2 linked regions of the Actinoplanes lobatus genome follow. The protein of the gene in region 1 interacts with the protein of each later gene in a pairwise test. Links are inferred from orthologs where the notes say so. Each region holds a gene or a part of one and is shown on either strand. Other genes may lie near its edges.

Region 1 (3,148 bases):
CCAGGTGCGGGCCGCCGCGGCGGTCGAGCCGGACCGCCCGCTGGCCCGGGTCGACCTGGACGCGGTGGCCGCTGCGGTGCGCGGTCTGCCCCCGGTGGACCGGGTGCTGGTCACCCGCAGCTGGCCGTCGACAGTGGAGATCCAGCTGGTGGAGCGCGCCCCGGTGGCCGCGGTGCCGGCCGGCGAGCAGTTCCTGCTGATCGACGACGAGGGTGTGCCGTTCCGTGCGGTCGCCACGCCGAAGGACCTGCCGCTGGCCCGGGTGGCGACACCCGGCCGCAACGACGAGAACACCGGCTCGGCGCTGACCGTGCTGGCCGCGCTCAGCGACGAGCTGCGTGAGCAGCTGGTGGCGATCTCGGTGGCCTCGCCGGTGCAGATCCGCCTGGAGCTGCGCAAGGGCCGGGTGGTCATCTGGGGTGACGACACCGCGAGCAAGCAGAAGAGCATCGTGGCCACCGCGCTGCTGCGGGAGAAGGGCGACGAGATCGACGTGAGCGCCCCGTCGGTGGTGACCATTCGCTAGTCATGCTGATAAACGGACAAAGCATCACGAACGCAATAAATGGTTCAAGGTTACGGCTCAGTCGGATACTCACCACGTAAGCGGACGCGACACGCCGCTCCGGGTCTTTGGCTGAGGCCCCATGTCCGCATACGTTGCCCCGAGAGGTTCGAATGGTTGACATAACTTTGAACCTCTAGTAGAGGGTGAGGGTTTCCTCGCCCTCCCTTGTACGGCAGCGGATGTCGAAGTGCGGTTCCCGGGACCGCAGGGGCCGTCGACGTCCGCCAACCCTGGAAGGGATGGCTGAGCCCGATGACACCTCCACACAACTACCTTGCGGTCATCAAGGTCGTCGGCATCGGCGGCGGCGGCGTGAACGCTGTGAACCGCATGATCGAGGTTGGGCTCAAGGGCGTGGAGTTCATCGCCATCAACACGGACGCACAGGCCCTGTTGATGAGCGACGCCGACGTCAAGCTCGATGTCGGCCGGGAACTGACCCGTGGCCTGGGCGCCGGCGCCCAGCCCGAGGTCGGCAAGAACGCCGCCGAGGACCACCGGGACGAGATCGAAGAGGTGCTCAAGGGCGCCGACATGGTCTTCGTCACCTGTGGCGAGGGCGGCGGCACCGGAACAGGTGGCGCGCCCGTGGTCGCCAACATCGCCCGCAAGCTGGGCGCTCTCACCATCGGCGTGGTGACCCGCCCGTTCAACTTCGAGGGCAAGCGCCGCCAGGTGCAGGCCGAGGCCGGCATCGACGAGCTGCGCAACCAGTGCGACACCCTGATCGTGATCCCGAACGACCGGCTGCTCGCCCTGGGCGACCGCGGGATCAGCATGATGGACGCGTTCCGTCAGGCCGACCAGGTGCTGCTCTCCGGTGTGCAGGGCATCACCGACCTGATCACCACGCCCGGTCTGATCAACCTGGACTTCGCCGACGTCAAGAGCGTGATGAGCAACGCCGGCAGCGCGCTCATGGGCATCGGCAGCGCGCGCGGTGACAACCGCGCGGTCGAGGCGGCCGAGAAGGCGATCTCCAGCCCGCTGCTGGAGCAGAGCATGGACGGCGCCCGCGGCGTGCTGCTCTCCATCGCCGGTGGCTCCGACCTGGGACTCTTCGAGATCAACGACGCGGCCCAGCTGGTCACCGACGCGGCCCACCCGGACGCGAACATCATCTTCGGTGCGGTCATCGACGACGCTCTCGGCGATGAGGTGCGGGTCACCGTGATCGCGGCCGGTTTCGACGCGGGCTCACCCTCCTACAAGCCGGCCGAGCCGGTGCGCAAGGTGCCGGCCCCGGCCCCCGGCGGCGCCTCGCTGCCGCCGGTCCCGCCGCCGGTCACCTCGCCGCCGGCGAGCACCCCGCCGCCGCGCAGCCGGGTGCTGTTCGACGACGTGGACGTGCCGGACTTCCTGAAGAACGGCTCCTGAAGCACGCCCTCTCCCGTACCTCCAAGAAGGTTGAACCTTGACCGACCCCGGACGGCGCGCTGAGCTCGCCGCCTCTCTCGAACAGGTGCGGGAGCGCATCGCGCGTGCCTGCGTGGCGGCCGGAAGGCCGCCCGGGGCGGTCACGCTGACCGCGGTGACCAAGACCTACCCGGCGAGCGACGTCCTGTTGCTCGCCGGGCTGGGCGTCACCGACATGGCGGAGAACCGGGACCAGGAGGCGGCCGCGAAGGCGGCCGAGGTGAACGCCGCGGGCGTGCACCCGCGCTGGCACTTCGTCGGCCAGTTGCAGCGCAACAAGGTCAGATCGGTGATCCGGTACGCGGACGTGGTCGAGTCGGTCGATTCGCTCCGCCTCGCCGACGCGATGGCGAAGGCCGCCGTGGGACGGGAGATCCCGCTGGAGGTGCTCGTCCAGGTGAGCCTGGACGCCGACCCGGCGCGCGGGGGCGTGACCGAAGACGATCTCTGGCGGGTATCCGACGCGGTGGCCTCGGCGGAGGGCCTGCGGCTCGGCGGTGTGATGGCCGTCGCGCCGCTCGGCGAGGACCCCGGCGCGGCCTTCGCCCGGCTGGCCGTCATCGCAGGCCGGATGGCCTCCGAACACCCCGGCGCGACGACCGTCTCGGCGGGGATGAGCGGGGATCTGGAGGCCGCTGTCCGGCACGGGGCGACACACGTACGGATCGGTACATCTTTACTCGGGATGCGAAACTCGCTGCGGTAGCCTTGCCGCGGGCAGCAAACTACACAGGTGTTGTTTTGCGCGACCTGTCGCGGGTCATGATCCACACCGCGGCCGGTGCGTCCGACGACGCGGCGTCGCAACGGGTCGTGGGTCCGAATCGGACCTGGTTTCCGGCTCGTGAGGGGGGACGCGGCACGCCAGGGGGCGCGGGCCGCAACAGCGGACGGAGGTGGGGGCCATGGGTCTTCGGCAGGGAGCGGCGGCATGAACGACCGGAGGGAGTTTATGCCGCCACCGGCCTGGGCTCTTGACTCCCGAGAGGGGGGTCAGTCATGAGCGGGGGCGCGTTTCGCAAGGCCGGCGTGTGGCTCGGCCTCGTCGAGGAGGACGACGACCGCGGTTACGACGACCGTAACTACCGGGAGAGCTCCTACCGTTCGCGCGAGCGTGAGCGCGAGCGCCCCGACCGTTACTCCAGCGACCGTTACTCCGACGAG
Region 2 (3,094 bases), 2.9 Mb from region 1 along the record:
CGGCGTCGGCGCCTGGGAGATGGCCCGCGCGCTGGCCACCACCGGTGCCCGCCCGCCGCTGATCCCGCTGATCGCCGGCAGCACCGTGATGATCGGCCTGGCCTGGTTCGAGGGCGTCGACGCGCTGACCCTGGGCCTGGTCGCCACGGTCGGCGCCGCGGTCCTGTGGCGTCTCGCCGACGGGGTGGCCGCGGTCCGCCGGGACTTCACCCCCAGTCTCCTGATCGCCGTCTACGGCCCGTTCCTGCTGAGCTTCGCGGCCATGCTGGTGCAGATGGACGACGGCCCGCTGCGGGTGATCTGCACCCTGGTCGCCGTGGTGCTCTCGGACACAGGTGGGTACGCCGCCGGCGTGTTCCTCGGCAAGCATCCGATGGCTCCGAAGATCAGCCCGAAGAAGTCGTGGGAGGGCTTCGCCGGTTCGGTCACGGCGGCCGCCATCGGCAGCGGCGCGCTGCTCTTCTTCCTGCTCGACGTGCCGGTCTACGGGGGCCTGCTGTTCGGCGCGGTCATCTCGGTGGTGGCGGTGCTCGGCGACCTGGCCGAGTCCATGCTCAAGCGGGATCTCGGCGTGAAGGACATGAGCAACCTGCTGCCCGGGCACGGCGGCCTGATGGACCGGCTGGACTCGATCCTGTTCGCCGTTCCGACCGCGTACCTGCTCTTCGCGATCATCGCCCCGAGCTAGCTATGGGCGAGACACTCGGCGAACGTGGGAGACTGGATACGCCATGACGATTCTTCCGGTCATCCCGATCAGCCCCGACCAGCCAGACGCGGTCAGTACCCGCCGCCGTCCGAGCATGCCCCCACGCCACCTCGCCGACCTGGACCTCGCCGGCCGCAAGAGCGCGGTGGCGAGCCTGGGCGAGCCCGCGTTCCGGGCCAAGCAGCTCTCCACCCACTACTTCGGCCGCCTGGTGCGGGACGTCTCCGAGATGACGGACCTGCCGGCCGCGACGCGCGAGCGGCTCACCGCGGACCTGCTGCCCACCCTGCTGACCCCGATCCGGGAGCAGGCGTGCGACGACGGCGCGACGCGCAAGACGCTGTGGAAGCTGCATGACGGCGCGCTCGTGGAGAGCGTCCTGATGGGCTATCCGGACCGGGTGACCGCCTGTGTGTCGAGCCAGGCCGGCTGCGGTATGGCGTGCCCGTTCTGCGCGACCGGCCAGCAGGGCCTGACCCGCAACCTGTCGGTGGCGGAGATCGTGGACCAGGTGGTCTACCTGGCCGGTGTGGCGGCGTCCGGTGCGGTCACCGGCTCCCCGCCGCGCCTGTCCCGGGTGGTCTTCATGGGGATGGGCGAGCCGCTGGCCAACTATCCGCGGGTCATCGAGGCGGTGCGGCGGCTCATCGCGCCCGCTCCGGAGGGGCTCGGGCTGTCACAACGGCACATCACCGTGTCCACGGTGGGTTTGGTGCCCGCAATGCGCCGGTTGATCGCTGAACAGCTCTCGGTGACTCTTGCGCTGTCACTGCATGCCCCCGATGATGATCTGCGCGATGAGCTTGTGCCCGTCAACCAGCGTTGGAAGGTGGCCGAGGTGCTCGATGCCGCGTTCGACTACGCGGCGCAGACCGGCCGTCGGGTTTCCATCGAATACGCCCTGATCAGGGACGTAAACGATCAGCCCTGGCGTGCCGATCTGCTGGGCCGCCTTCTGAACGGCAAGCTGGCCCATGTGAATCTCATCCCGCTCAACCCGACACCGGGCAGCAAGTGGGATGCCAGTCCCAAACCGGTCGAGCGCGAGTTCGTCCGCCGGCTGCGTGAGGCCGGCGTCGCGACGACCGTTCGCGACACCCGGGGGCGGGAGATCGACGGCGCATGCGGCCAACTGGCCGCGGGCGAGCTGACGCACGCGAGCGCAGGGGGCGCCGCAGCCGACGCGGAGGTGGCACAGTGACTGGGCGTAGGTCCCAGCGAGCGGAGTGGGAGACGTTGTGACGAGTCAGGGGCAGCGTTTCCGAAGGCGTGCGCTGCGGCGTGGCTACAAGGTCGACGAGGTCGACGCCTTCCTGGACCGGGTCGAGGCGACCCTGGCCGGGGAGCAGGTCGGCCCGCCGGTGGCGGCGCAGGAGGTGCACGACGTCGTCTTCCGTGTGCGCTTCGGCGGCTATGACGAGTGGCAGGTCGACCTGCACCTCGACCGGGTGGAGCGGCAGCTCGCCGAGTTCGAGGAGCGGGGCGGGCGTCCCGCTCCGGATCCCATGCGCGACTCCATGCGCAGCGGCCTGACCGCCGCCTCCGCCTCCGGCCCCCCGTCGATGGGCCCCGGGCCCGGCCAGGGCTTCGATCGTGGCGGTTACGACCGCGGTCCCGGTGGCATGCAGCAGGGGCAGGGCTTCCCGCCCCCCGGCCAGGGTTACCCGCCGGGCGGCGGCATGCAGCCGCAGGGCATGCCCGGTCAGGGCGGCTTCGGCGGCCCGCAGCAGCCGGCCGGCCCGGCCATGAACCCGGCGGCCCGGATGGCGTCCCCGCCGACCGAGCGGCTGCCCGCACCGGTGCGTGACGACCGGATGCTGCCCCCGCAGATGCCGCAGCGGCAGCAGCAGCAGCTTCCGCCCGGCCCCGACCCGTACGGGCGGTACGACGAGCCCACCGGTTACGGCCAGCAGCCCCCGCAGCAGCAGCCTCCGCAGCGGCCCGGCCCGCCGCCCGGCTACGACCAGGGTGGTTACGACCAGGGCGGCTACGACGGTTTCGAGCCCGGCCGGCACGGCAAGGCCGACATGACCGCCGAGATCCGGATGCCCGAGCGGGACCAGCGCGGCGGTTACGGCCAGATGCCGGGCGCCCCGATGCCGGGTTCGCCGATGGCCATGCCCGGTTCGCCGATGCCGGGCGCGCCGATGAGCGGCCCGCCGTACGGCGGGGGTTACGGCCCGCAGCAGCCGCAGCTCGGCCCGCCGCTGGGTGAGCCGGGTGGCGAGCTGTACCGGGTGGACCAGTTGCGCCGCACGTTCCAGCCCCGCCGGTTCGGCAGCGGCTACGACCCGATGCAGGTGGACCGGCTGTTCGAGGGCATCCTGCAGGCGATGACCGGCCGCGGCCCGATGCCGGTGAACGAGAACGACCTCGACATGCTGC

The links.
Region 2: the proteins of ftsZ (region 1) and rlmN interact in binary tests that used the Escherichia coli proteins (3 or more experiments, as listed by UniProt). The link is inferred for Actinoplanes lobatus from one-to-one orthologs.

The regions. Positions count from the first base shown.
Region 1 is NZ_JACHNC010000001.1:3,891,271-3,894,418, forward strand. Bases 50-2,882 are described here. They hold ftsZ (cell division protein FtsZ), read left to right. Parts: upstream 50-820; coding sequence 821-1,945; downstream 1,946-2,882. Other genes in these bases: BJ964_RS18270 (cell division protein FtsQ/DivIB), read left to right, coding at 50-526; BJ964_RS18280 (YggS family pyridoxal phosphate-dependent enzyme), read left to right, coding at 1,983-2,690. Outside these bases: more of BJ964_RS18270, read left to right, coding at 1-49; BJ964_RS18285 (cell division protein SepF), read left to right, coding at 2,984-3,148. UniProt on the Escherichia coli protein: Essential cell division protein that forms a contractile ring structure (Z ring) at the future cell division site. The regulation of the ring assembly controls the timing and the location of cell division.
Region 2 is NZ_JACHNC010000001.1:948,422-951,515, reverse strand. What follows is about bases 42-2,820. They hold rlmN (23S rRNA (adenine(2503)-C(2))-methyltransferase RlmN), read left to right. Parts: upstream 42-731; coding sequence 732-1,910; downstream 1,911-2,820. Other genes in these bases: BJ964_RS04160 (DivIVA domain-containing protein), read left to right, coding at 1,948-2,820. Also shown: more of BJ964_RS04160, read left to right, coding at 2,821-3,094.